2 regions of the Mycobacterium sp. IDUB_28 genome follow, and region 1 is predicted to be linked to the other one. Evidence: predicted binding sites of a transcription regulator. Region 1 holds the regulator's gene; the other holds the start of a gene.
What was found. The regulator LexA, encoded in region 1, represses DNA repair genes until DNA is damaged. The targets are predictions, from matches to a motif close to CGAACANNTGTTCG.
Positions count from the first base shown of each region.

Region 2: a site for LexA is predicted at 8,974-8,987, ahead of cofD (2-phospho-L-lactate transferase). Genes of this name have one in related genera too.

Region 1 is NZ_JBVAXK010000006.1:68,179-82,948, forward strand. Features, by position in the region: partial or broken gene ACZYZ9_RS14205 (sigma-70 family RNA polymerase sigma factor) at 1-630, shown strand, start outside; gene ACZYZ9_RS14210 (metal-dependent transcriptional regulator) at 776-1,468, shown strand; gene ACZYZ9_RS14215 (DUF4192 domain-containing protein) at 1,488-2,537, opposite strand; gene sthA (Si-specific NAD(P)(+) transhydrogenase) at 2,651-4,057, shown strand; gene ACZYZ9_RS14225 (trypsin-like serine peptidase) at 4,061-4,780, opposite strand; gene ACZYZ9_RS14230 (proteasome assembly chaperone family protein) at 4,928-5,905, shown strand; gene ACZYZ9_RS14235 (alpha/beta fold hydrolase) at 5,945-6,970, shown strand; gene ACZYZ9_RS14240 (peroxynitrite isomerase) at 6,998-7,483, opposite strand; gene nrdR (transcriptional regulator NrdR) at 7,494-7,955, opposite strand; gene ACZYZ9_RS14250 (LysM peptidoglycan-binding domain-containing protein) at 8,074-8,580, opposite strand; gene lexA (transcriptional repressor LexA) at 8,874-9,590, shown strand; gene ACZYZ9_RS14260 (LGFP repeat-containing protein) at 9,600-11,933, opposite strand; gene ACZYZ9_RS14265 (acyl-CoA dehydrogenase family protein) at 12,267-13,427, opposite strand; gene hflX (GTPase HflX) at 13,512-14,770, opposite strand, start outside.
Region 2 is NZ_JBVAXK010000011.1:84,231-99,000, forward strand. Features, by position in the region: gene ACZYZ9_RS21405 (alkane 1-monooxygenase) at 1-573, opposite strand, end outside; gene ACZYZ9_RS21410 (amino acid permease) at 693-2,174, opposite strand; gene ACZYZ9_RS21415 (FAD-dependent oxidoreductase) at 2,264-3,634, shown strand; gene manA (mannose-6-phosphate isomerase, class I) at 3,618-4,856, opposite strand; gene ACZYZ9_RS21425 (TobH protein) at 4,864-5,931, opposite strand; gene ACZYZ9_RS21430 (phosphomannomutase/phosphoglucomutase) at 5,928-7,331, opposite strand; gene ACZYZ9_RS21435 (DUF3499 domain-containing protein) at 7,433-7,906, opposite strand; gene ACZYZ9_RS21440 (metallopeptidase family protein) at 8,089-8,508, shown strand; gene ACZYZ9_RS21445 (WhiB family transcriptional regulator) at 8,524-8,880, opposite strand; gene cofD (2-phospho-L-lactate transferase) at 9,231-10,217, shown strand; gene ACZYZ9_RS21455 (coenzyme F420-0:L-glutamate ligase) at 10,214-11,581, shown strand; gene ACZYZ9_RS21460 (NUDIX hydrolase) at 11,578-12,141, shown strand; gene manB (mannose-1-phosphate guanylyltransferase) at 12,123-13,202, opposite strand; gene ACZYZ9_RS21470 (glycosyltransferase family 2 protein) at 13,204-14,118, opposite strand; gene rfbD (dTDP-4-dehydrorhamnose reductase) at 14,111-14,770, opposite strand, start outside.

The sequences.
Region 1 (14,770 bases):
CTCATCCAGGAAGGCAACCTCGGCCTGATCCGCGCGATGGAAAAGTTCGACTACACAAAGGGTTTCAAGTTCTCGACGTACGCCACCTGGTGGATCCGCCAGGCGATCACCCGCGGCATGGCCGACCAGAGCCGCACCATCAGGCTGCCGGTTCACCTGGTGGAGCAGGTCAACAAGTTGGCGCGGATCAAGCGGGAGATGCACCAGAATCTGGGTCGTGAGGCGACCGACGAGGAACTGGCCGCCGAGTCCGGCATTGCCGTTGAAAAGATCAACGACCTGCTCGAGCACAGCCGCGACCCGGTGAGCCTGGACATGCCGGTAGGGTCGGAAGAGGAAGCCCCGCTTGGTGATTTCATCGAGGACGCCGAGGCTATGTCCGCCGAGAACGCGGTGATCGCCGAATTGCTGCACACCGACATCCGCAGTGTGCTGGCCACTCTCGACGAGCGCGAGCACCAGGTGATCAGGTTGCGCTTCGGACTCGATGACGGCCAGCCCCGCACGCTGGACCAGATCGGCAAGTTGTTCGGCCTGTCCCGCGAGCGGGTCCGGCAAATCGAGCGGGATGTGATGTGCAAGCTGCGTCACGGCGAACGAGCTGATCGGCTGCGGTCGTACGCCAGCTGAGGTACGAATTCGCTCGTTTGGCAAGCTTTACTGGAGACGGTGTGCCCGCCGCGGTTACGCGGCGGGCATACTGCTGCGGTGGGGTGTTTTGCGCGAACACCCGCAGGGCTGGCGAAGTAGACTCGGCGGCAACGGAGGATGCTGAATGAACGACTTGGTTGATACCACCGAGATGTACCTGCGGACTATTTACGACCTCGAGGAAGAGGGCGTGACGCCGCTGCGCGCCCGGATCGCCGAACGGCTCGAGCAGAGCGGCCCCACCGTCAGCCAGACCGTCTCCCGGATGGAACGCGACGGACTGTTGCGGGTGGCCGGCGACCGGCATCTCGAGCTCACCGACAAGGGCCGCACGCTGGCCGTGGCAGTGATGCGCAAGCACCGGCTGGCCGAACGTCTGCTCGTCGACGTGATCGGCCTGCCGTGGGAGGAAGTGCACGCCGAAGCCTGCCGGTGGGAGCACGTGATGAGCGAGGACGTCGAACGCCGGTTGGTCAAAGTGCTCAACAACCCGACGACCTCGCCGTTCGGCAACCCGATCCCCGGCCTGCTGGACCTGGGCCTGACCGCCGAATCCGGCGCCGACGACGCCAACCTGGTCCGGCTGACCGAGCTGCCGGGCGGATCGCCGGTCGCCGTCGTCGTGCGTCAACTCACCGAGCACGTGCAGGGCGACATCGACCTGATCAGCCGACTCAAGGACGCCGGAGTGGTGCCCAACGCCCGCGTCACGGTCGAGACCGGCCCGGGTGGTGGAGTGACCATCGTCATTCCCGGACACGAGAACGTCACCCTGCCGCACGAGATGGCCCACGCGGTGAAGGTCGAAAAGGTCTGACCCGCCTCGTTCCGCGCCGTCACCCGGCGCGCCTGCCTTGGCGCGGCGGCAGCCGTACCCCGAGTTGCTCGGCCAGCTGGTAACCGGTACCCGCCAATCTGCGAATGTCGTTGGGCCGCAACCCCGATTGCAAGGCGGTGTCCAGCATGCCCGCCATCCGATGGTCCGGGTCGCAGCGCAGTGCCGCCTCCAGCGACAAACCCGCCAGCGGCCCGTCACCGCGCACGTAGGCACTGAAGGCCAGCAGTACCAGGGCCTCCACCCGCCAAGGTGGCGGCAGCAGCCGTGCCAGCACCGACCACAACGACTCGGCCGCGTCGGCGCTCTCCGCAACAGCGAGGGCATACAGCGTGTCCCGCACCCGGGTATCGCTCAAGGCGCAACCGAGCTCGGCGACCTGGGCATCCGAGAGCAGTTCGCCGTCGAGCACCTGGGCCGCGGCCGCCAGCGCTTTCTCCACCTCGGCTCGGCAACAGGCGGCGGCATCGGTTCGAACCGCCTTCTCGCGCACGCTCTCCGCGTCTTTCAGGGCCGCGAGCAGCGTCGCACCGCGCGCTACGTCCGGGGCGATCACCGCCTGCAGATCGGCACGCCGCCGGTACAGCCGCCGGCCGTCCACCACCGCCGCCACCGCCAGCGGCGACGCCGAGGGATCGTCGATCTCGCCGCCTTTGCCGCAGGAATCGACGCAGTGCCAGCGTCCGCCGCGCGCGATCTCGTCGACCACGTGCGCCGCGTACAGGTCGATGTCGTAACGGGCCAAGGCCGCGGCGACCGCTGCACAGAGCCGCTGATGCTCCTCGTTGCACACCGCGCAATGCGCACCCTCGTCGTCGACGATCACCGCGATCGCGGCGTCCGGGCGCGCCGCGGCGGCAACCTCCGCAAGCTGATCGACCCGCTCGATCAGGTCGTCGGCCAGGTCGGCACGCATCACCGCACCCAGTCCCCCGTCCTCCAGCGACACCAACACCAACGAGTTCTCCGGCACGAAACCGAGGATGGCGGGTAGGGCCGCGATCAACGCGCCGGGCCGATTCAGTTGAAAGTCTTCTCGATGCTTCGTCATGACCACAACGCTGACGACTGACACCGTCAGTCCGCGCTCGCGCAACGTGATTCAGCGCCGCGCTTGTGGAGAAAGTCTGGACTGTGGGCCTTATCGTCTATCCCATGACCTCCATGCGCGAATACGACCTGGTCGTTATCGGCTCCGGACCCGGCGGACAGAAAGCCGCCATCGCGGCGGCCAAGCTGGGCAAGTCCGTGGCGATCGTGGAACGCGGGCGCATGGTCGGCGGAGTCTGCGTCAACACCGGCACGATCCCGTCGAAAACCTTGCGGGAGGCCGTGGTCTACCTCACCGGCATGAGCCAGCGCGAACTCTACGGCGCCAGCTACCGGGTCAAGGACAAGATCACCCCGGCCGACCTGCTCGCGCGCACCCAGCACGTGATCACCAAGCAGGTCGACGTGGTCCGCTCGCAGCTGATGCGCAACCGTATCGACCTGGTCCTGGGCCACGGCCGATTCATCGACCCGCACACCGTGCTGGTGGAGGAAGACGCGCAGGGCGAGCGGGTCACGGTCAGCGGCGACTACATCGTCATCGCCACCGGCACCAAACCGGTGCGCCCGTCCGGGGTCGAGTTCGACGAGAGCCGGGTGCTGGACTCCGACGGCATCCTCGATCTGCGTTCGCTGCCCGCCTCCATGGTGGTCGTCGGCGCCGGCGTGATCGGCATCGAGTACGCGTCGATGTTCGCGGCGCTGGGCACCAAGGTGACGGTGGTGGAGAAGCGCGACACCATGCTGGACTTCTGCGACCCGGAGATCGTCGAAGCGCTGAAGTTCCATCTGCGCGACCTGGCGGTCACCTTCCGCTTCGGCGAGGAGGTCACCGCCGTCGACGTCGGCTCCTCGGGCACCGTCACCACCCTGGGCAGCGGCAAGCAGATACCCGCCGAGACCGTGATGTATTCCGCCGGCCGGGAAGGACAGACCGCCAGCCTCGGCCTGGAGAACGCGGGACTCGAAACCGACCATCGCGGAAGGATTTTCGTCGACGACCAGTTCCAGACGAAGGTCGAACACATCTATGCGGTGGGCGATGTGATCGGCTTCCCGGCGCTGGCGGCGACCTCGATGGACCAGGGTCGGCTGGCCGCCTACCACGCGTTCGGGGAACCGACCGACGGCATCACTGCGCTGCAGCCGATCGGGATCTATTCCATCCCGGAGATCTCCTACGTCGGCGCCACCGAGGTGGACCTGACCAAGGAATCCATCCCCTACGAGGTAGGTGTGTGCCGGTACCGCGAACTGGCTCGCGGCCAGATCGCCGGCGACTCCTACGGCATGCTCAAGTTGCTGGTGTCCACCCGCGACCGCAAGATTCTCGGCGCGCACATCTTCGGCACCAGCGCCACCGAGATGGTGCACATCGGGCAGGCGGTCATGGGGTGCGGTGGAACCGTCGACTACCTGGTCGACGCCGTCTTCAACTACCCGACGTTCTCCGAGGCCTACAAGGTCGCCGCGCTGGACGTGACCAACAAGATGCGCGCGCTCAGCCAGTTCTTGCGGTAAATCTCAGCAGTGGTCGTCGTAGTCGGCTGGTGCGACGTCGCCGGGACCGCGGGCTTCGGCGCGGGCGAGCAGTTGTGCGATGTTCTCGTCGAAAGGCGCGCTGTAGGAGAGGTTTTCGGTGCATCCGCCACCCTCCAGACCGCCGACCACCCCGACGACCTTCGACCCGTCGACCCAGGGCGCGCCGCTCGTTCCGCCGACCAGCCCGGCACACGGCAACGAGGGGAATCCGCTCCCGGTGACGCCGGAGGTGCCCTGGCAGCCGATGGGACCGCCACCCACGCCCGCGGGATAGCCCGTGACACTCACCCGGGTGCCCGGCAGCGGGGAGGTCCCCAGGCTCAGGGCCGCGCCGGCACGGCCCTCCACCGTCCCGCGCGCACCGCTCACCCGGGCGATCGCGTAGTCCGCGCGCGGGTCCCGGCTGCCAGTCCAGCGTCGGTCGAAGTACACCGCGTCGACCGTCCAGACGTCGGCGGGCCCGGCGGCACCGCTGAAACCCGGAACGAAGGTCGTCTTCGCCGGGCCCAGCAGGCAATGCGCAGCGGTCAGCACGAGGTCACCGCGCGCCGAGTGCAGTACCGAACCGCTGCACCCGTGCCGATTGCCGCCGTCCCGGAAAACCGCACCCACCCGCGGGTCCGGCGCCACATGAGCGCCCTCGTGCGCGGCGCAGGACGCAAGAATCACCGCCAGGCTGATCGTTGCCGTCACTGCGCGCATCGGTCCCATCCTGCCCGACCGGAGGGGACCGGCAAGCGAATAGAAACCGGTCCGACTGCGTTCTGAGAGATGCGGCGTCGATTGAGGGAGACTGGTTAGGGCAACCTAGAGAGGCCCGCGCGCGAATCCCGGAAGGAGGCACGCTCAATGTCCGACCATCACGACCCAGGCGAGGCGCAGGAATACCAGCCCGGACAACCCGGCATGTACGAGCTGGAGTTCCCGGCACCTCAGTTATCGGCATCCGACGGCCGCGGTCCGGTGCTGGTCCACGCCCTGGAGGGGTTCTCCGACGCCGGTCACGCGATTCGGCTTGCCGCCGCCCACCTCAAAGAGGTGCTGGACACCGAACTGGTCGCATCATTCGCGATCGACGAGCTGCTGGACTACCGCTCCCGGCGGCCGATGATGACCTTCAAGACCGACCACTTCACCAAGTACGACGATCCCGAATTGAGCCTGTACGCGCTGCGCGACAGCGTCGGGACCCCGTTTCTGCTGCTGGCCGGCATGGAACCGGACCTGAAGTGGGAGCGGTTCATCACCGCGGTGCGACTGCTGGCCGAACGCCTGGGCGTGCGGCAGACGATCGGCCTGGGCACTGTTCCGATGGCCGTCCCCCACACCCGGCCCGTCACGATGACCGCACACTCCAACAACGCCGAGCTGATCGCCGACTTCCAGCCGTGGATTTCCGAGATCCAGGTCCCGGGCAGCGCGTCCAACCTGCTGGAATACCGGATGGCGCAACACGGCCACGAGGTGGTCGGCTTCACCGTGCACGTCCCGCACTACCTCACCCAGACCGATTACCCGGCCGCCGCGCAGGCTCTGCTCGAGCAGGTGGCGAAGACGGGATCGCTGGATCTGCCGGTGGAGGCGCTGGCCGAGGCGGCCGCTGAGATCCGGACCAAGATCGACGAACAGGTCCAGGCGAGCGCGGAAGTCGCTCAAGTGGTGACCGCGCTCGAGCGCCAGTACGATGCGTTCATCGACGCTCAGGAAAACAGATCTTTGCTGGCACGTGACGAGGAACTGCCCAGCGGCGACGAGCTGGGCGCCGAGTTCGAGCGCTTTCTGGCTCAGCAGGCGGAGAAGAAGCACGACGACGACGATTCGAGTTAGTCCCGAACGCCTTAACGGCCCGACGACGAGGTTGGCGACATGACCGAGCGAAAACGCAATCTTCGCCCGGTGCGGGAAGTGACCACCCCGTCGCTGCAGTTCCGCACCATCCACGGCTACAAGCGGGCGTTCCGGATCGCCGGATCCGGCCCGGCGATCCTGCTGATCCACGGCATCGGCGACAACTCCACGACGTGGACCGGTATCCACGCCAAACTGGCCCAGCGGTTCACCGTCATCGCCCCAGATCTGTTGGGCCACGGCAAATCTGACAAACCGCGCGCCGACTACTCAGCCGCGGCGTACGCCAACGGCATGCGCGACCTGCTCAGCGTGCTGGACATCGAGCGGGTCACCATCATCGGCCACTCGCTGGGCGGTGGGGTGGCCATGCAGTTCGCCTACCAGTTCCCCCACCTGGTCGAGCGCCTGATCCTGGTGGGCGCCGGGGGCGTCACCAAGGACGTCAACATCGCGTTGCGGTTCGCGTCGCTGCCGATGGGCGCCGAGGCGCTGGCGCTGCTGCGCCTGCCGCTGGTGCTGCCGGCGGTGCAGTTGCTGGGCCGGTTGGCGGGTCTGGCGCTCGGGTCGACGGCTATCGGCCAGGATCTGCCGAACATGCTGCGGATATTGGACGATCTCCCGGAGCCGACCGCTTCGGCGGCGTTCACCCGCACCCTGCGGGCGGTCGTCGACTGGCGCGGCCAGATCGTCACCATGCTGGACCGATGTTATTTGACCCAGGCGATTCCGGTGCAGATCATCTGGGGCCGCAAGGACTCGGTCATCCCGGTCCAGCACGCGTACATGGCGCACGCCGCAATGCCGGGGTCCCAACTCGAAATCTTCGAGAACGCCGCGCACTTTCCGTTTCACGACGACCCGGCCCGCTTCCTCGACCTCGTCCAGCGCTTCATCGACACCACCGCGCCCCCCGACTACGACCAGGCCGCGCTGCGCGAGTTGCTTCGCACCGGCGGCGGCGAGGGAACCGTGAGCGGTCCGACTGACACCCGGGTGGCCGTGCTCAACGCGATGGGTGCCGACGAGCGCAGCGCCACCTGAGTTCGCGTCCGCGAGCCGGCGCGGCTGTCACAGCTGTCGGCGCAGCGTGGCGGACAGATGGTGTTGCAGGGGTTGCCCAACCGCACCCATCTGCAGCGAGTACGACAGCTCGTCCCCAGCGATCCGCAACGACCGCCCCAGGGCGCTGACCTCTTTGGCCGTCGGCGTCAGTCCGATACTGGTTGTCGCCACATCGATTTCGATGACGTCACCGGTCACCGAGTAGGTGCCGACCGCTATTTCGGTGATGCCGCTGGGATGGGCCAGCACCAGCTCCACGTGACCGGGCTGCGGTACCCGAAGATAGCCCGTCTCGGCATGCAACGGCTTGTCGTCGGCGGGGGCCTTGGTCTTCTGTCCATAGCTCAGGAAAGGTTTGCCGACGTGGGCGAAGACAACCTCTTCGAGGTATTCGAAAGGCTGGATCGTCGGATACTCCCCCGCGCCCCGGCCCACCCAGGTACCCAACAACGGCGCCAGCGCATGCAGATCAGGATGTAGTTCGGCGACCATCGGGGTGCGGTCAGCCGGACGTCGAAACGTTGCGGTGCGCGCGCAGCGCCTCGATCTCGCGCTCGAAATCGTCGGCCGACGAGAAGGACCGGTAGACGGAGGCGAACCGCAGGTAGGCCACCTCGTCGAGGTCGCGCAGCGGTCCCAGAATGGCCAGGCCGACCTCGTTGCTGGGGACCTCAGGGCCGGCGGCACGCACCGCGTCTTCCACCTGCTGGGCAAGCAAATTCAGCGCATCGTCGTCAACCTGGCGCCCCTGACAGGCCCGGCGGACGCCACTGATCACCTTCTCGCGACTGAAGGGCTCGGTGACGCCGCTGCGCTTGACCACGGCCAACACCGCGGTCTCCACCGTCGTGAACCGGCGTCCGCATTCCGGGCACGAGCGACGACGGCGGATCGCCTGGCCCTCATCGGTTTCTCGCGAGTCGATCACCCGCGAATCGGGATGCCGGCAGAACGGGCAGTGCAAGAGCCGCTCCTTTGCCGTACCGACTGGTATCCGGGTAGAAGAACACCCCGACAGTACCCGCGTGCTCCGTAGCGGGCCAACGCTGACCCGGGCAACCATCGACCGGGCGGGTGCTCGCTCAGCCGATCGGGGCGATCAGGGTCTGACCCGCCGAGACCGCACTGGAATCCAGTGCGTTCAGGTCGCGAATCCGTTCCACGACGTCGCGCACCGGCGCGCCGGGCGCCACCCGGGCAGCGAGGTCTTGCAACGACTCCCCCGGTTCCACCCGCACGACCGCCAGGGCGGCGGGCACCTGCGGCGCCGACTCGGCCGCGCCGTCGTTGACCATGCTGCCGAAGTTCGCCATCAGCCCCAGCCACACGGTGATGACGCCCGCGAGCAGGGCCAGTCCGATCGTGGTGGCCACGCTCACCGGGCGTCTGCGATGTGCGACCGTCGAGCGCGTGACGCCGGTGCCGTAGTAGCGAACGGGCGCCACACCCGGGCGCGCGGGCCCCGGTCTGCTGGATCCACCCTGGCCGGCGCGGTACGAGGGATATTGGCGCACCGGCCGCCCAACAGGCCTGTTCAGGTGGCCCTGCGTGTTCCCGCTGCGGTGCGGACCCGCGTAGATGAGTGTCATGCCGTTCCCTCCGGTCGACTACTTATCGCTCGTGTGTTCGACCATAGTCGCTCACGTGTTCGAAACCCGAACATTTGAGCGACGCGTGTCGCACGAGCAAAACGGTAGACCTCACCACCGACAAGGATTTGTCGGTGCAACCAGCTGGGTGACTATCAGATACCCCGACCACGCGGAAGTTACACACTTGTGATTCACTTTATTTCCGCAGATCCCGGCTGTGGTCTGGGCGATGACACGCCCGGTCGAACACATGTTTGAATTTTGAGCCTGGTGCGGTTACATTCAGATCCATGAGCGACAGCAACGACACCGCGGCCGGTTTCGGCCCGGGTAGTGCGAAAGCGACACAAGGCCGGCCACCTGCGGCCGATGTAACGCTGACCGAGCGGCAGCGCACCATCCTCGAGGTCATCCGTACCTCGGTGACAACGCGGGGCTATCCGCCGAGTATCCGCGAGATCGGCGACGCGGTGGGCCTGACGTCCACCTCGTCGGTCGCCCACCAGTTACGCACCCTGGAGCGCAAAGGCTATCTGCGGCGCGACCCGAATCGCCCGCGCGCCGTCGACGTGCGCGGTGCCGACGATGCGGCAGTGCCCCGTACCGATGTCATCGGCTCGGACGCCCTGCCGGAACCCACTTTCGTCCCGGTCTTGGGGCGCATTGCCGCCGGCGGCCCGATCCTGGCCGAGGAAGCCGTCGAAGACGTGTTCCCGTTGCCCCGCGAGCTGGTGGGCGAAGGGACGCTGTTCCTGCTCAAGGTCGTGGGTGAGTCGATGGTCGAGGCCGCCATCTGCGACGGCGACTGGGTCGTCGTCCGCCAGCAGAATGTCGCTGACAACGGCGACATCGTCGCGGCGATGATCGACGGCGAAGCCACTGTGAAGACGTTCAAGCGAGCGGGCGGTCAAGTGTGGCTGATGCCGCACAACCCCGCGTTCGATCCGATTCCCGGCAACGATGCGATCGTGCTCGGCAAGGTCGTCACCGTGATTCGCAAGGTGTAGCGCGCATCCTCAATCGGCTCTGACGAAGCCGTTGGCGCGCGCGGCGTCTTCGTTGGCGAACCAGATCTCGGCCAGGGTGTCGTGGTACAGCGCGCTGGTGGGCGTGTAGTACAGCCCGAACCGGGCACTGGCCTTGATGGGATAGCCGTCCGGCGCCCGGTACGGGTCGTCGTCGAGCGGCAGATGGATGGTCGGGCGCACCGCGGCGCTGCCTGCTGGCGCGGCGGTCGGCGCTTGGACCTGCGGGGCGGCCCCGAACGGCGTGTCAGGTTCCACGGCATACCCGGCCGGGTCCGCTGCGGCATGTCGACCCTTTCGCAGCTCGGGAACCGCGACAGCATCCGGCGGTGAGGCGAGATCGGGTGACTCGTCGTCCGCATTGCGCCCCGGCTCGGTCATCGGGTAAAACGCGTCCGCATAATCCTCGCTGGACGGCCGGGCCGGCTCCGTTTCCGGGTACTCCACGAACTCCGGGGGTTCCGGGCTCTCCTGAACGTCCACAGGTTCGGGCACTTCCTCGAACTCCGGCACGTCCGGGACCGGCAGGTACGGCGCATTCGTCTGCGGCACCGACACCTCCGGCGCGAAATCGTCCGGCGCGACTGTCTCCGGCACGACCGGCTCCTCCTCGGCGAGTTCACCAAGAGCGCCGCGCGACACGACGGGGATGGGCGTGGTGCCCACCGCGTCGGGGTCTTCCTCCTCGAACTCCGCCGACCCGTCCGGATCGAAATGCTCTTCGGCGACGTGGCCGTATTCGTCGTCGTCAACACCCTGCTCGGAGCCGGCCTGCGGGACGGCCCCCGCTCTGGACCAGCTGACCCGGCCGGCGGTGGGGTCTGCGTCCGCCTCTGCCTCGACATGCTGGTCGACGGGCGGGAAACGCTCGGAACCGTAATCGATTTCCTCATGCGGCCAGCGGTCATCGGCACCGGGGTCGTATTCCACACCGAGGTCCCGGTCGCGGTCGTACACCGGCGCATCCGGTACTGCGGCGCGGCGCCGACGCAAACCCGACACCACCAACACCGTCATCAGCACCAGCAGCAGCAAAGGAATGGCCGCGATCAGCCACCACCAGTGGAAGGTGAACTTCTTGCCCGCGGGCGCCGACGCCGAATTACTTGGGGTGTTCTGCCCCGACACCTGCAGGCCGGACAGCAGCGGCGCGAGGTTGGCCGGGTCGGTAGTGAACGTGTTCTTGGCGCGGTTCCACGAGATCTTGCCGCCGGTGAACTTCTGCGACACCACGTCGCCGTCCACCGTCTGGTCAGCGACCGGGGCGCCGAGCTTGCCGGTGGCCCCCTTGAGCTTGTCCCAGGCGGCTTTCATGGCTCCGCGCACGACGAAAGCGCCGTGTTCGGGCGTCCAGAAGATCACCGGCTTGTCAGCTGCGGAGAACACAGCGACACGACTGGCGGGCGTGATGCCGCCGTCGGCCTCGTTGGCGACCGGAAAGCCCAGGTCGCTGCTCACCGGTCCACCGACTGCTTCGTACTTCTGCAGGATCGGCCCCTCGACCGCGTTGGCGCCGGTGGCCGGGCTGAAGAAGATCTTGCCGCCGTCGAACTCCTGGGCGATGCCGTCCCCGCCGATCGGCGACTGACTACCCTTCTTGGCGCCCAGCGGTCCGGCAGCGCCACCTGCGGCGCGCCACGCCATGTTGATGGCGGCAGTGGGGTCGATCGCCACCTGCAGACCCTTGAGCTGCTCGGCCAGGTTCGCCGGATTGGTGGTGAACTCCTTGGTCTTGCGGTTCCAGGACACCTCACCGCCGGTGAACTTCTGCGAGGTCACCTCGCCCTCGTAGGTCTCATCGCTGATCGGGGCGCCCAGCACGCCGCCGGAGCTGCCCAGCTTGTCCCACGCCGCGTTCAGGGCGCCGCGCACCACAAAGGCACCGTGGTCGGGCGTCCAGAAGATCACCGGGTTGTCGCTGGCGGCGAAGGTACTGACCCGGCTGTCCGGTCCGGCGAGGCCGGGCACTTCATTGATGGTGGGAAAACCCAGGTCACTACCCGCGGGACCACCCAGCGATTCGTATTTCTCCAGGATCGGGCCGAACATGAACTTCGCGCCGGAGGCAGGCGTGAAGTACATCTTGCCGCCGTCGAAGTCCAGCCCGAAGCCGTCCCCGATCGGATAGACGTCGCCTTTGCGGGCGCCCAGCGTCGAGGTGTCGCCACCGGCTTTCTCCCACGCGGCCATCATGGCCGCCTCGGCGTCGCCGATCGGGGACGCCGCAGCGGTCGGCGCCAGCAGCGTCACAGCCAGCGCGGTAGCCGCCAAGCCGAGCAGCGCCCGACCGACCAGCTTGCTCAATTGCCCTCTCCGCCCGTCCACCAAGCCTCCCAGCCGATGCCCCTGCCCACCTGGCGAGCCGGCGGATCGCCCGCCGTGGGCCATTCCCCAGCTACGACCTGCATCGTTGCCGGGCTCGCATAACTTTGCTCTAGCGAACGAGAAATGCGAAGTCAAATTGTAGATATTACGGAAACGGTTATCGACCCGACGTCGAAATGATGCCGGGCCGCGCCCGTGTCGCGAGAGATGGGAGAGCGGCACCTGCGCCTCGACCGAGCGCAGCGGATACGCATTTCGCACGGACCGACGCTACGTCAGGGCTCGATCCGGTCAACGTTCCACATCGAAATCGCGGCCTGCGGCCGCCGACCGTCAGACGCCGAGGCTGCGGCCGATGATCTCTTTCATGATCTCGGTCGTGCCACCGTAAATGGTCTGCACGCGAGCATCGAGATACGCACGGGCAACCGGGTATTCGCGCATGTAACCGTATCCGCCGTGCAGCTGCAGGCACCGGTCGATCAGGTGAACCTGCTTCTCGGTGGAATACCACTTGGCCATCGCGGCCTGCTCGACCGTCAGCTTCTCCTCCAGGTGCAGGGCCAGGAAGTTGTCCACCATCATGCGCACCACGGTGGCCTCGGTGGCCAGTTCGGCCAGCAGGAACCGCGTGTTCTGGAAGCTGCCGATCGGCTTGCCGAATGCTTTGCGCTCCTTGGCGTACTGCACGGTGTCCTCCAGCACCGCCTCCATCGCCGCAGCGGCCATGATGGCGATGTTGATCCGCTCCTGCGGCAGGTTCTGCATCAGATAGATGAAGCCCAGACCCTCTTCGCCCAGCAGATTCTCCACCGGCACCTTGACGTCGGTGAAGGACAGTTCGGCGGTGTCCTGCGCGTCCAGACCGATCTTGTCCAGGTGGCGGCCCCGCTCGAAGCCCTCCATGCCGCGCTCGACGACCAGCAGGCTGAATCCCTGGGCGCCCTTCTCCGGGTCGGTCTGGGCGACCACGATCACCAGGTCGGAGTTGATCCCGTTGGTGATGAACGTCTTCGACCCGTTCAGGATGTAGTGGTCACCCTCTTTGACGGCGCGGGTCTTGATGCCCTGCAGGTCGCTGCCGGTGCCCGGCTCGGTCATCGCGATCGCGGTGATCAGCTCGCCGGTGCAGAACTTGGGCAGCCAGCGCTGCTTCTGCTCTTCGTTGGTCAGTTTCAGCAGATAGGGCGCCACCACGTCGTTGTGCAGGCCGAATCCGAGACCGCTGTAGCGCCCGGCCACGGTCTCCTCGGTAACGATCGTGTTGTAGCGGTAGTCGGGGTTGCCACCGCCGCCGTACTCCTCCGGCACCGCCATACCCAGGAAGCCCTGCTTGCCGGCCTCCAGCCAGACGCCGCGGTCGACGATCTTGGCCTTCTCCCATTCCTCGTGGTAGGGAGCGACGTGGCGGTCCAGGAAGGCCCGGTAAGACTCCCGGAACAAGTCGTGCTCGGGTTCGAAAAGCGTGCGCTGGTATTTGACGGCGCTACCCATGCGTATGGCCTCCGGATGTCGGAAAGATGTATGTTTCTTTCCCCAACATATACCAACCGGGTGGTTGGTCGGTGCCGGAGGTCGTCAGCCGCGTGCCGCGAACTCCGCAAGGGCGGCGGCCAGCGCCACCGGGACCCTGGCCTGGATACGGGTGCCGTCGGTCTGGTGCTCGGCCTGCTGCACCCGCCCGTCGGAGTGCACCCGCGCCACCAGATCGCCGCGGCTGTAGGGGATCACCACGTCCACCGCGGTGTCGGTCGGCACCGCGAGTTCGGCCATCCGGCTCCGCAAAGCGTCGATCCCGTCACCGGTGCGAGCCGAGACGAACATCGCGCCGGGCAGTTCGTGCCGCAACCTGGCCAGCATCAGGTCGCCGGCCGCGTCAATCTTGTTCACTACCAGCAGCTCTGGCGGCGCATCGCCGTGATGATCCGCGACCACGTCCGAGATGACCTGTCGCACCGCACTGATCTGGGCAAACGGATTGACATCGGAGCCGTCGACCACGTGCACCAGCAGGTCGGCGTCGACCACCTCCTCCAAGGTGGAGCGAAACGCCTCGACCAACTGGGTGGGCAGGTGACGGACGAACCCGACCGTGTCGGTGAGCACGAACGGGCGACCGTCGTCCCATTCGGCGCGGCGGGTGGTGGGTTCCAGGGTGGCGAACAGCGCGTCCTGGACCAGGACGCCGGCGCCGGTCAAGGCGTTGAGCACACTGGATTTCCCGGCGTTGGTGTAGCCGACGATGGCGATCGAAGGCATGTCGGCCTGCAACCGACGGCTGCGTTGGGTGTCGCGGACCTGCTTCATCGCCCTGATGTCGCGGCGCAGCTTGGACATGCGCTCACGGATGCGCCGCCGGTCGGTCTCGATCTTGGTCTCGCCGGGGCCACGCAACCCCACGCCGCCGCCACTGCCACCGGCCCGGCCACCGGCCTGCCGTGACATCGACTCACCCCACCCGCGCAGTCGCGGCAGCATGTATTCCATCTGGGCCAGCGCCACCTGCGCCTTGCCCTCCCGGCTGGTCGCGTGCTGGGCGAAGATGTCCAGGATCAGCGCGGTGCGGTCGATGACCTTGACCTTGACGGCCTTCTCCAGCGCGGTGAGCTGGGCGGGCGACAGCTCGCCGTCACAGATCACCGTGTCGGCGCCGGTTGCGACCACCACTTCGCGCAACTCCTGCGCTTTGCCCGACCCGATGTAGGTGGACGGGTCGGGACGGTCGCGGCGCTGGATCAGACCCTCGAGCACCTCGGATCCGGCGGTCTCGGCCAGGGCGGCCAGTTCGGCCAGACTGGCCTGGTTGTCCGACGCGCTGCCCTCGGTCCACACACCGA
Region 2 (14,770 bases), on a different contig from region 1:
GTGGCCGCGGTTGTGCTCGATGTAGAAGTGGCCGTACCAGGTCTGGGCCAGGGTGATCTTGGACAGCCAGCGCTCCAGGGAGTCCTTCTTGTGGCCCATTTCGTGGGCGGTGTTGATCCCGACGCCGCCGAGGACACCCACCGACAGCGCCACGCCGATCTTGCCGAACCAGCCCAGGCCGCCTTCGAAGCCGAGCCAGTGCAGGTTCGACGCGGTGAACAGGTAGGCGCCCAGCACCACGCTCAGGTACTGGAACGGGATGTAGATGTAGGTGCAGTACCGGTAGTACTTGTCGTTCTCCAACCGCTCCATCACCTCGTCGGGCGGGTTCTGGCCGTCGGGGCCGAACCGCAGGTCCAGCAGCGGCAGCAGGATGTAGAGCAGGATCGGGCCAATCCACAGCGGCACCTGCGCCGCGAAGTGCCAGTCCAGCCGGTTGAGCCCCCAGCTGATCGGCAGCATCACGAACAGCGCCGTCGGGGGGATGAGTCCCATCAGCCACAGGTAGCGCTTCTTGTCGCGCCACTCCGTTGCCGGAGCTCCCGTCGCCTGGGCGTCGATCTGGGTGGTCATATGCCAAACCTCCTTGTGTGTCACACCACGATGAGATTGGACATTACGGCAGTTTGCGTCTCTTGTCTAGACAAAGAGGCCGTTTTTGTAAATCAAATGCTCAAAGACATCCCATTTGTCTACGGCGTGCTGACCTCCACCTGCGCCGCACGACCCCGCTGCAGCGAATGCCGCCGTCCGTATCCGACGTAGATGACCACCCCGATCACCAGCCACACCCCGAAGCGCACCCAGGTCAGGGCGGTGAGGTTGAGCATCAGCCACAGACACGCGCACACCGAGGCGATCGGCAGCAACGGCACCCACGGCGCCTTGAACCCGCGCTGCAGGTCCGGGCGGGTGCGGCGCAGGACGATGACACCGGCCGAGACCAGCACGAACGCGAACAGCGTGCCGACGTTGACCATCTCCTCGAGCTTGTCGATCGGAAACACCGCAGCCGTGGCCGCGATCACGACCGCCACCAGCACGGTGATGCGGACCGGGGTGCCCCGGGCGCTGGTCTTGGCCAGGCCGCGCGGCAGCAGACCGTCGCGGGCCATCGCGAACAGCACCCGGCACTGACCCAGCATCAGCACCATCACCACCGTGGTCAGGCCGGCCAGCGCACCGACCGAAATGATGCCGCTGGCCCAGTGCACGCCGTTGGCCTGGAACGCCGTGGCCAGATTGGCCGAGTGGTGATCGACGGTCTTGAGCTGGGTGTAGGAGATCATCCCGGACAACACCACCGAGACCGCTACGTAGAGGACGGTGACGATGCCCAGCGACGCCAGAATGCCGCGCGGCACGTTGCGCTGCGGGTCTTTGGTCTCCTCGGCCATGGTGGCGACGATGTCGAAGCCGACGAACGCGAAGAACACGATCGAAGCACCCGCCAGCACGCCATACCAGCCGTAGTGGCTGCCGCCCGCCCCGGTGATCAGCGACAGCACCGACTGGTCCAGTCCGTTGCCGCCGTGTTGGACCTCGGGTTCGGGCACGAACGGCCGGTAGTTGGCGCCCTTGATGTAGAACGCCCCGACGACGACCACCAGGAGCACCACCGCCACCTTGATGGTGGTCACCACGGCGGAGAAACGGGACGACAACTTGGTGCCCAGCGCCAGCAGGACCGCCACCAGCGTGACGATCAGCAGCGCGCCCCAGTCGAAGGTGAACCACGCAAAGTGCTGGACCGCGCCGGCGAACCCGAAGACCGTGCCCAGGTAGCTCGACCACCCCTTGGCCACCACCGCCGCGCCGATGGCCAGTTCCAGCACCAGATTCCAGCCGATCACCCAGGCCAGCACCTCGCCGAAGGTGGCGTAGGAGAAGGTGTAGGCGCTGCCGGCCACCGGCAGCGTGGAGGCGAATTCGGCATAGCACAGCGCCGCCAGGGCACAGGTACCCGCCGCGATCAGAAACGAGATCCAGATGGCGGGGCCGGTGATGTCACCGGTGGTCGACGCGGTGACGGTGAAGATGCCGGCCCCGATCACCACCGAGACACCGAAGACGACGAGATCCCACCAGGTGAGGTCCTTACGCAGCCGGGTGCTCGGCTCGTCGGTGTCGGCGATCGACTGCTCGACCGTTTTCCTGCGCCAGCGATCTGCCATCCGAGCACGCCCCTTCAATCACTTATGGACCGGACAGTACTGGGTACTCTGCCCAGATGGTGGGGAGCGCGGAGAACAAGAATCACGCAATAGTCATCGGTGCCAGCATCGCCGGATTGTCCGCGGCGAAGGTGCTGTCGGACTTCTATACGCAGGTGACGGTGTTCGAGCGGGACGAGCTGCCCGGCGAACCGGCCAGCCGGGCCGCCGTCCCGCAGGACCGGCACCTGCACATGCTGATGGCCCGCGGGGCCAAAGAGTTCGAGAGCCTGTTTCCGGGCCTGCTCGACGACATGGTCGCCGCGGGCGTGCCGATGCTGGAGAACCGGCCCGACTGTATCCACCTGGGGGCGGCCGGACACGTCCTGGGCACCGGGCACACGCTGCGCGACGAGTTCACCGCCTACGTGCCGAGCCGCCCGCACCTGGAATGGCAGCTCCGACGCCGGGTGCTCGAGCTGGCCAACGTCGAGATCGTGCAGCGTCCCGTCGCCGAACCGCGGTTCGAACCTGCCACACAGCGGGTGACCGGCGTGCTGCTGGACCCCGAAACCCCGGGTCAGGATCCCGAGTTCGTGCCGGCCGACCTGGTCGTGGATGCTGCCGGGCGCGGCACCCGGCTGCCGGTCTGGCTGACGCAGTGGGGTTACCAGCGCGCACCGGAGACGACGGTGGACATCGGCATCAACTACGCGACCCACCGGTTCCGGATGCCTGAGGGGTTGATCCAGGAAAAGGTGGTGGTCGCCGGGGCCTCCCACGACCAGCCGCTCGGGCTGGGGATGCTGTATTACGAGGACCGCACCTGGGTGCTGACGACGTTCGGGGTGGGCCACACCAAACCGCCGCGGACCTTCCCGGACATGCTGGGCCTGGCAAAAGAAATGCTGCCGGACCATTTCAACGCCGCGCTGGCGCAGTCCGAACCCGTCGGCGACCCCTCCTATCACGCCTTCCCGGTGAGCCGCTGGCGCCGCTACCACAAGGTGGAGCGCTTCCCGGGCGGAATCATCCCGTTCGGCGACGCGGTGGCCAGCTTCAACCCCACCTTCGGCCAGGGCATGACCATGACCTCGTTGCAGGCCCGCAATCTGCGCCAAGCCCTGCAGACCCCCGACGTGGACCTGGCCACCGAGCTGAGTCGGCTGACCGCCAAAACCACCTTCCCGGTGTGGATGATGAACGCGATCGGCGACGTGACTTTTCACCACGCCGTCGCCGACCCGGAACCGCGCTGGTACCGCGCGGCGGGCGGGCTGTTCGATCAGTTCCTGGGCGCCGCCGAGACCAATCCCGTGCTCGGCGAATGGTTTCTGCGCCGCTTCTCGCTGCTCGACAGCTTGTATATGGTGCCGACACCGTCCATCCTGGGCCGCACCATCGCGCACAACATGCGCTTGTGGGTAGGCGAGAAACGCGAGCGCCGGTTGGCCCGGCGGGCGGTTACAAGCCGACCGTAGCCCGGAACACCTTGGCCGGTTGGCGCGCGCACAGCCGGATCGGACCGTCGTCGGCGCCCACCCAGGCCGCCGCTCCGCGCTCCAGCGTCAGCGACCCGGTCTTGCCGTGCACCGTCAGCTCCCCCTCGGCGCACAACAGGATCTGCGGTCCGTCATGGCGGGACGGCGCGTCGACCTCGTGGCCCAGCTGCTCACCGTCGAGGACGAGCAGCGCGACCGCGAACTCGTCGGCCGGGGTCTCGTACACCAGGGCCAGGCCGTCGCGGCGGATCGGCGGACGCAGTTGCGACTCGGCGGACGGGGTGAAATCCAGCACCCGCAGCAGTTCCGCCACATCGACGTGCTTGGGGGTCAGGCCGCCGCGTAACACGTTGTCGGAGTTGGCCATCACCTCCAGCGCGAATCCGCGCAGATAGGTGTGCAGGTTGCCGGCGGGCACGAAGATCGCCTCGCCGGGGGCCAGGCTGATGCGGTTGAGCAGCAACGCCGCCAGCACGCCGGCGTCACCGGGATAGCGCTCCCCCAGTTCCAGCACCGTGCGCGCTTCGCCGGCGAACTCGGTGGCCCCGCAGCTCAGATACTGGATGGCCCCGTCGAGTACGGCGGGCACCAGCACGTCGAGGTCGGGCTGGGGGGCGGTGATCCAGGTGGTGAACAACGCCCGCAGGCCGGCTGCATCGGATTCGTCGTCGGACCCCTCGCCGAGCAGGTCGATGAACGGGTCCAGGTCGGAGACGGCCAGCGCCCGCAGCAGGTCGCTGGTGCGGGCCACTTGCCGGAACCCGGCCAGCGCCTCGAACGGCTGCAACGCCACCAGCAGTTCGGGTTTGTGACTGATGTCGCGGTAGTTGCGCACCGGCGAGTTCACCGGAATGCCGAGCCGCTCCTCGCGCCGATACCCCTCGACCGCCTGCGCGGTACTGGGATGGGCCTGTAGCGACAGCGGCTCGTCGGCGGCCAGCACTTTGACCAGAAACGGGAGCACGTCGCCGAACCGTGCCCGCGACGCCGCGCCCAGCTGGCCCTCGGGGTCGGCGCTCAGTGCCGTCAACAACGAGGTCTCGCCGTGCGGCGTGTGCAGAAAGGCCGGGTCGCCCGGGTGAGCGCCGAACCAGAGTTCGGCCTCGGGATGGGCGGCCGGCACCGGCCGCCCGGTGAATTCGGCGAGTGCGGTGCGCGACCCCCAGGCGTAGGTGCGCATGGCTCCGCGTAGCAGTTCCACCCTGTATCTATCCCCGTGCCAATCGCAGGTAAACCGCCGCCATCTCGAGCCGAACGGCCAGCACCGCCAGTTGCTGCTCGACGCGCTGAGCAGCGGTGGGCGCCGGCGCTTCCGGCACGTCCTGGGCACCGATCAGGTAGACGTCGTCCAGCCCGGCCACCCGGGCGGCGACCACCGTGCGCTCAGCGGCCAGCGTCAGCGCCAGCACCCGCAACCGCTGGGGCAGCGGCCCGTCGATCTGCTCGTCGTGGAACAGGTCGTGTTCCGGCGCGGGGTGGCCGCCGGGCCCACCGCGCAGCGCAGCCACCGCGTCCGCCAGGCCGGTGGCGGCGACCGCCTGCTGCGCATTGCGCAGCACCATCGAACTGCCGTGCCGGGCCAGCGTCAGCGTTGCGGCGCTGTCCCCGGCCAGCGCCACCTGGCACCCGGTCAGCCGCGCCGCCAGCATCTTGGCCGGATTGGTGAACAACTCGCGTGCGGCGCTGTTGCGCAGCACCTCGGCGTCCAGTTCGTCGGCCAGCGCCCCCAGATCAAGAGGCAGCCGGGAGTCCACGGTCTGCAGTACCGCCAGACCGACCGCCAGATACCGGCACAGCCCGAACTCGTCGGGCGCCCACAACCGGGGCGCCAGCACCGCGACCCGGCCCGCGGTGGAGTCACGCAGCGGACCTTCGAACGGCGCCGCCACGACCACCCGCGCTCCGCGGCGCACCCCGGTGGCGGCCGCGCCGACCAGCACGGGGTCCCCGGGATCGTCGCCGGCCACCACCAGCACATCCAGCGGACCGATCCAGGACGGAGCCTCGGTGGCCAGCACGATCGGCGCCGCAGCGTCGGTGGCCAGCGTCGAGATCAGCAGAGCCCCGGCCGTTTCCGCGGGGCCGCGCCCGGCCACCCAGATCACGCTGCGCGGCCGGTCGTTGCCGCCGAGGGACTCGAGCTCGCCCTCCTCCAGCGCGGCAGCCACGGTGCGCACCTGGGCGCCGGCCATCGACGCCGCCCGCAGCAGGCCGTCCCGGTCGGCGGCCAGCAGACCCTCGGCGTCCTCGAGATCGACAGCTCCGACGGTGCTCACGGTCCCGCCTGGGGTGGGTCGGCCCGGGCCGCGATTTGCTCGCTGATCTGTGCGACCACCGCGTCCACATCCTCGATGCTGCGCCCCTCGACATTGAGCCGCAAGAGCGGCTCGGTGTTGGAGCTGCGCAAGTTGAACCAGCGGCCGTCGCCCAGGTCCGCGGTCACCCCGTCCAGGTGGTCGATGGAGTGGATCCGGCCACCGAACGCCTTCAACACGGCATCCACGCACGCCGCCGCGTCGGCGACGGTGAAGTTGATCTCGCCGGAGGACTCGTAGCGCTGGTAGTCGGCGGTCAGCTCGGAAAGCGGCCGGTCCTGCTGCTCACCGAGCGCCGCGAGCACGTACAACGCGGCCAGCATTCCGGAGTCGGCGCCCCAGAAGTCCCGGAAGTAGTAGTGCGCCGAGTGTTCCCCACCGAAGATCGCGCCGGTCTCGGCCATCAGCGCCTTGATGTAGGAGTGCCCGACGCGCGAGCGCAGCGGCGTGCCGCCGCGCTCGGCCACCAGCTCGGGCACCGCGCGCGAGGTGATCACGTTGTGGATGACGGTGGCGCCGATCTCGCGGGTCAGCTCGCGCGCGGCGACCAGGCTGGTGACCGTCGAGGGCGAGACCGGCCGGCCACGCTCGTCGACCACGAAGCAACGGTCGGCATCGCCGTCGAACGCCAGGCCGATGTCGGCGTTGGTTTCGCGCACGAAGTGCTGCAGGTCCACCAGGTTCGCTGGGTCCAGCGGGTTGGCCTCGTGGTTGGGGAAGGTGCCGTCGAGCTCAAAGTACAAGGGCAACAACGTGATCGAGTCGATGGCACCGAGCACCGCCGGGGCGGTATGGCCGGCCATGCCGTTGCCGGCGTCCACGGCCACCCGCAGCGGGCGCAGGTCGGCGGTGTTCACCAACGAGCGCAGGAACACGCCGTAGTCGGCCAGCACATCCTGGTCGGTCACCGATCCGGCCGGGCCGTCGTAGCCGGCCGCCGCGCCGGCGATCAGGTCCTCGCTGATGACGGTCAGACCGGTGTCCTTACCGACCGGTTTGGCACCCGCGCGGCACAGCTTGATGCCGTTGTAGGCCGCCGGGTTGTGGCTGGCGGTGAACATGGCACCGGGGCAGTCCAGCAGACCCGAGCCGAAGTACAACTGATCGGTGGAGGCCAGACCGATGCGCACCACGTCCAGGCCCTGACCGGTGACGCCGTCGGCGAACGCCGCCGCCAGCGACGGGGAGCTGTCGCGCATGTCGTGACCGATCACCACCCGGCCGGCGCCCTCGCTGCGCATCAACCGGGCGAAGGCGGCACCGACGTCGGCGACGAAGGGCTCGCTGATTTCCGCACCGACCAGCCCACGGACGTCGTAGGCCTTGATCACACGGTGGACAGCCGCGGCGGGCCAAGACATGTGGGGTGCTCCTGACGACGTGAACTCTTCGCCGTCAGCCTATCGGCCCGCCGGCACTGCGGACCGGAACGGTCCGGTTGGCGATCGACGGTTCGGCGCGCTCAGTCGGCAGGATCGGGCAGGACCCGCAGGTGTCCGCGCCGGCGTCCGGACCGATGTTCGGGTGGCGCCAGCACACCGGTGGCGTGAGCTCCCGCCGAATGCACCGGATCCCCTACCCCAGCGGCGCGTGGGATGTCGTCGTACCCGTCGTATCCGTCGACCCGCGCGGTGAAGCCGTTCACGACCGCACTCGCACGCACCCCGCCCTCGCGCACCGCATCGGCCAGCGCCACCAGGTCGTCCTCGTCGGGATTGGTCGGCTCGGCGTTGAGCGGTCCGGCGTGGCGCACCAGCTCCCAGCCACGCGGGGCGGTGATGCGGCCGGCATGACCGACACACAGATCCCAGGAGTGGGGTTCCCGCGCGGTAGCGAGTGGTCCGACCACCGCCGTGGAGTCCGAGTAAACGAACGTCAGCGTTGCCACTGCATAGTGCGGACACCCGGGCCGGCAGCAGCGACGGGGTACGTTCACGAGCGAAAGGCTATCGTGCGCAAACGCCGCTCAAGCGCCGGACACGCGCATCGGTTCTAGCCACGATGTACAACCGTTACCATCGGCGCGTGAGCGATTCCCGCGGCTCCGGCCGCAGCGGTCGGCCTGCGGGCAGGTGGGCCGGGACGTTCGGGCACCGATCCCGGCGCAGGGGCCGCGATCTGCGCGGCCCGTTGCTGCCGCCCACCGTGCCGGGCTGGCGCAGCCGCGCCGAGCGGTTCGACATGGCGGTGCTGGAGGCCTACGAACCCATTGAGCGACGGGTCGGTGAGCGGGTAGCCGAACTCGACGTCGCCGTCGACGAGATCCCCCGCATCGCGGCCAAGGATCCCGCCAGCGTGCAGTGGCCACCTGAGGTGATCGCGGACGGACCGATCGCCCTGGCCCGTCTGATACCCGCCGGGGTCGACGTGCGCGGCAACGCGACGCGGGCGCGAATTGTATTGTTCCGCAAGCCGATTGAGCGACGGGCGAAAGACACCGTCGAACTCGGTGACCTGCTGCACGAGATCCTGGTGGCCCAGGTGGCGATCTACCTGGACGTGGAGCCGTCGGTCATCGACCCGACGATCGACGACTGAACTTTGTGCGGCGGACTAGATGACGCCGCGCTTGAGGCGGCGACGTTCGCGCTCGGACAGTCCACCCCAGATGCCGAACCGCTCGTCGTGGGCCAGCGCGTAGTCGAGGCACTCATGGCGGACCTCACACCCCAGGCAGATCTTCTTCGCCTCGCGGGTGGAGCCACCCTTCTCCGGGAAGAAGGCCTCGGGGTCGGTCTGGGCGCACAGCGCTTTGTCCTGCCATTGGTCGGCGGGGACTTCCGGCAGTGGCTCGGGCTCGAATGCGGCGGGCGCATCCGGAACCACGCTGAGATGAGGACGGACGGGTGCTTTCGGTGTCGGCAGAGACGTCACGACCGAGCCGGACGTGGTGTGCGGTGTGCCCCCCATTACGCCCCGAAGGTATTCATAGGACATGACTCCGCCTCCTCACTGATAGAGAGTGAATGGTTTACCACTGTTCTGATGTACAGATACCCAATTCGAACAAGTGATCGAATCTCGGTCTGCGACACCGGAACCGGCCGGCCAACCGGGAAATGACACTGATGTGATTAGACACGTGCCGGTGACCCTGGTCAAGCACTTCGGCGCATTTCCATACCATCTCGTAACCGAATTTCGGCGTTTCTGTTGTTTCGGCACTCGGGCGTGTCGAACACAGTATTATCACAAGTCCCTTGTGCCACAGTGGTTACCGATAACAACCCGTCCGCGCGCGACGGGTACTGTCCTGCGGTGTGAAGGTCACCGTGTTGGTCGGCGGCGTCGGCGGCGCCCGCTTCCTGCTCGGCGCACAACACTTCCTCGGCCTGGGACAGTTTGCTCGGCCGGACCAAACCGGTCATGAACTGACCGCCGTCGTCAACATCGGCGACGACGCGTGGATCCACGGCGTACGCATCTGCCCGGACTTGGACACCTGCATGTACACCCTGGGCGGCGGGGTGGACCCGGAGCGCGGCTGGGGTCATCGGGACGAAACCTGGCATGCCAAAGAGGAACTGGCGCGCTACGGGGTGCAACCCGATTGGTTCGGGCTCGGCGATCGCGATCTGGCCACCCACCTGATTCGAACTCAGATGCTCAACGCCGGTTACCCGCTGTCGCAGATCACCGCCGCACTGTGCGATCGTTGGCAGCCGGGCGCGCGGTTGCTGCCGGCCAGCGACGACCGCTGTGAAACGCATGTGGTGATCACCGATCCGTCCGACGGTTCGCGCAAAGCGATCCACTTCCAGGAGTGGTGGGTTCGCTACCGCGCCCAAGTCCCCACCCACAGTTTCGCCTTCGTCGGAGCCGAAAAGGCTAGCGCCACAACAGAAGCGGTGGCAGCCATCGCCGAAGCCGACGTAATCATGCTGGCACCGTCCAATCCGGTGGTGAGCGTCGGAGCCGTCCTGGCGGTACCCGGCATCCGCGCCGCCCTGCGCACCGCGACCGCCCCGGTGGTCGGGTACTCACCGATCATCGGTGGAAAACCGTTGCGCGGCATGGCCGATGCCTGTCTATCGGTGATCGGCGTGGACTCCACCGCCGAGGCCGTCGGGCGGCACTACGGTGCGCGCGGCACCACCGGGATACTGGACTGCTGGCTGATCCACGAGGGTGATCGCGCCGAAATCGACGCTGTGGCGGTGCGATCCATCCCGCTGCTGATGAACGACCCGGCGACCACGGCTGAGATGGTGCGCGCCGGGCTGAAACTGGCTGGCGTGACAGTATGACCGGGCAGCCCACGCTGCCGCCGACGGGCGAACACGGCACCGCCGGGAGGATCGAGATCCTGCCCGTTCCCGGACTTCCCGAGTTCCGTCCCGGTGACGACCTGGGCGCCGCGCTGGCCGCCGCCATGCCATGGCTGCGCGACGGTGACGTGGTGGTGGTCACCAGCAAGGTGGTGTCCAAATGTGAAGGCCGCCTGGTGCCGGCTCCCCCGGATCCTGAGCAGCGAGATACCCTGCGCCGTAAGCTGATTGACGACGAGGCGGTCCGGGTGCTGGCCCGCAAGGGACGCACCCTGATCACCGAGAACCGGCTGGGCCTGATCCAGGCCGCGGCCGGGGTGGACGGATCCAACGTCGGGACATCGGAATTGGCGCTGCTGCCGGTGGACCCGGACGGCAGTGCCGCCGCGCTGCGGGCGCGGCTGGGTGAACTGCTCGGGGTCACCGTCGCCGTTGTGATCACCGACACCATGGGCCGGGCGTGGCGTAACGGCCAGATCGACGCTGCGGTGGGAAGTGCGGGAATAGCTGTGCTGCACAACTATTCGGGCGCCGTCGATCAGCACGGCAATGATCTGGTGGTCACCGAGATCGCCGTCGCCGACGAGATCGCGGCGGCAGCCGACCTGGTGAAGGGCAAGCTGACCGCGATGCCGGTGGCGGTGATCCGGGGGCTCGAACCCGCCGACAACGGCACGACCGCGCGGCACCTGGTGCGCGCAGGCACCGAAGACCTGTTCTGGCTCGGCACCGCCGAGGCCCTCGACCTGGGTCACCGCCAGGCCCAGCTGATGCGCCGCTCGGTGCGGCAGTTCAGCAGCGAACCGGTGCCGGCGGAGCTGGTCGAGGCCGCGGTCGCCGAGGCGCTGACCGCCCCGGCCCCGCACCACACCCGGCCGGTGCGGTTCGTGTGGCTGCAGACCCAGGCCACCCGAAATCGGCTGCTGGACCGGATGAAAGACAAGTGGCGGACCGATCTCAGCGGTGACGGCAAGCCCGCCGATGCGGTGGAGCGCCGCGTCTCGCGCGGCCAGATTCTCTATGACGCGCCCGAAGTCGTCATACCCTTTCTGGTGCCCGACGGCGCGCACAGCTACCCGGACGCCGCGCGCACCGAGGCCGAGCACACCATGTTCACCGTCGCCGTCGGCGCCGCCGTCCAGGGTCTGCTGGTTGCGCTGGCGGTCCGCGGCCTGGGCAGCTGCTGGATCGGGTCGACGATCTTCGCCGCCGACCTGGTGTGCGAAGAGCTTGGCCTGCACCGTGATTGGGATCCGCTGGGGGCCGTCGCAATCGGCTACCCCGCCGAGGCGATGGAACCGCGCGAGCCGGCGCCGGTCGCGGATCTGTTGATCCGCCGATGAGCTTGCGGGATTCGGTGATCGACCTGCTCGCCGGGTGGCAGGCGCCCGAACCCGCCCAGGACGCGCTGCGCCAGGCCGTGCTCGGGTTCGTGCTGGCCCGCCCGGACGCGTGCCTGCGGGAGTGCGAACCCGGGCACATCACCGCCTCGACCCTGGTGCTCGACGACAGCGGCGAGCGGGTGCTGCTCACCCTGCATCCCCGGCTGCGCCGCTGGGTGCAACTCGGCGGACACTGCGAGCAGGATGTCGATGCCGACATCCAGGCCGCCGCGCTGCGCGAGGCCGTCGAGGAGTCCGGCATCCCCGACCTGGCGCTGGACCCGGAACTCGTCGCCGTGCACGTCCACGCGCTGACCTGCTCGCTGGGCAAGCCGACCCGGCACCTGGACCTGCAGTTCGTGGCGCACGCCCCGGCGGGGGCCCGGATCGCCATCAGCGACGAGTCCGACGACCTGCGCTGGTGGCCGGCGGACGCGCTGCCCGAAGGCACCGATCACGCGTTGGCGTACCTGGTGGATCGCGCCCGCCGCCCGGAGGAAGCTCAGACGTCCGACGAGTAGCGGATCCCACCGTCGGGAATCGAGACCCCGGGCCACACCCGCGCCCCGCGCAGCAGTTCGCAGCGCGCACCGATGTCGCAGCCGTCGCCGATCACGCCGTCGCGGATCAGCGCCCGCGGCCCGATGCGGGCACCGAACCCGATGATCGAGCGCTCGATCACACTGCCCGCCTCGACCTTGACCCCGTCGAAGATCACCGCGCCGTCCAGCCGCACCCCCGCGCCGATCTCGGCGCCCCGGCCCACGACGGTGCCGCCGATCAGCAGCGCGCCCGGCGCCACCGCCGCGCCGTCGTGCACCAACGACTCGCCGCGCTGCCCGTGCAGGGCCGGCGACGGCGCGATCCCGCGCACCAGATCGGCCGAGCCGCGCACGAAGTCCTCCGGGGTGCCCATGTCGCGCCAGTAGGTGGCGTCGACGTATCCGCACACCTTGACGTCGTCCGCCGACAGCAGCGACGGAAATACCTCGCGTTCCACCGACACCTCGCGCCCGCGCGGAATGCGGTCGATGATGTCGCGGCCGAACACGTAACAGCCGGCGTTGATCTGGTCGGTCGGCGGGTCCTGTGTCTTCTCCAGAAAGGCGACGACCCGGTCCGTGTCGTCGGTGGGGACGCAACCGAACGCGCGCGGATCACCGACCCGGACCAGGTGCAGCGTCACGTCGGCCTGATGCCCGCGATGAAACTCCAGCAACTGGCCCAGATCGGCGCCGGAGAGCACGTCGCCGTTGAACACCATGACGGTGTCGTGGCGGAGCTTGGGGGCGACATTCGCGATGCCGCCGCCGGTGCCCAGCGCGTTCTCCTCGGTCACGTACTCGATCTGCAGGCCGAGCTTGGATCCGTCGCCGAACTCGGCCTCGAACACCTCGGCCCGGTACGACGTGCCCAGCACCACGTGCTCGATGCCGGCGGCGGCGATCCGCGACAACAGATGGGTGAGAAATGGCAGCCCGGCCGTCGGCAGCATCGGTTTGGGCGCGGACAGCGTCAGGGGCCGCAGTCGCGTGCCTTTGCCGCCGACCAGGACCACCGCATCGACGTGGTGGGTTGCCAACTCAGTGCCGCCCTTCTGCCAGTTCCCGCTGCAACGATTTGCGCGACCGGCGCAGCGCGCTGCGCACCATCAGGCGCGAACGCACCGCCAGCGAACCGCGCAGCGTCCAGCGCAGCGGGGCGCGCCACCATCCGGAGTGCCGGTCCGCCAAGAAGATATAGGTACTGCGGTGATGCGCAGCCAGGTGGCTGGCCGGGTCCCGGCCGGTGGAGTGGCCTTTGTGGTGCAGCACCTCAGCGGTGGGGACGTACACGGACTGCCAGCCGGCTCTGCCGAGCCGGTCGCCGAGGTCGACGTCCTCCATATACATGAAGTAGCGCTCGTCGAAACCGCCGATCTGGTCGAACGCCGCGCGCCGCACCAGCAGGCACGACCCCGACAGCCAGCCCACCGGGCGCTCGCTGGGCTCCAGGTGTTCCTGCCGGTACGCACGGGTCCACCGGTTGCGCGGGTAGACCGGGCCGAGCACCGCGTGCATGCCGCCGCGGACCAGGCTGGGCAGGTGACGCGCGGACGGGTACACCGACCCGTCGGGGTCCCGGATCAGCGGGCCCAGCGCACCCGCCCGCGGCCACCGGGCAGCGGCGTCCAGCAGCGCGTCGATGCTGCCCGGGCCCCACTGCACGTCCGGGTTGGCCACGATCACCCAGTCGTCCATCCAGTTTTCGTCGCGCTGGTCGAGCTTGGCGACGGTGCGGTTGACTGCCGTCCCGTAGCCGAGGTTGGACCCGGTGGGCAGCAACCGCACATTGGGATAGCGCAGGACGGCGGCCTGCGGTGTTCCGTCGGTGGAGCCGTTGTCGGCCAGCAGCACGCTGACCGGACGTTCGGTGGCCAGCGACAACGACGCCAGGAACCGCTCCAGGTGCGGGCCCGGCGAATAGGTCACCGCAACGACCGGCAGAACGTCAGTCACGCGTTGAGGGTAACGGTCGATCGGTCGCCGCGGTCAACGCCGCGACCAGCGCACTGCGCCACGGACGCAGCGGGGCCAGTCCCGCCGCCACCCAGGCCCGATTGGACAGCGCCGAATACGACGGGCGCGTGGCGGGCCGCGGAAACTCGTCGGTGCCGCACGGATTGACCCGCTGCGGGTCGGCGCCGCTTTCCTCGAACACCGCCCGGGCCTGCTCGTATCGGGAGACCACACCCTCGTTGGCGGCGTGCAGTAGGCACCCACGAACGTCACTGTCGGCCAACTCCAGCAGCGCGGCAGCCAGATCGGCGGCGTAGGTCGGTGAGCCGGTCTGGTCGTCGACCACCTTGACCGGTCCGTCTCCGGCGGCCAGCCGCTGCATGACCGCGACAAAGTCGTTGCGGTGCACCCCAGCGGTGTAGACCCAGGCGGTGCGCACCACGACGGCGTCCGGCAGCGCGGCGTGCACCGCCTGTTCCCCGGCGAGCTTGCTGGCCGCGTAAACACCTTGGGGCGCGGTCGGGTCGCCCGGCTCGTAGGGCCGCGACTGCGCGCCGTCGAACACGTAATCGGTCGAGATATGGATCAGTCGGGCACCGGTGCGCGCACAGGCACGCGCCAGATGCTCGGGACCGGCGGCGTTGACGGCGTA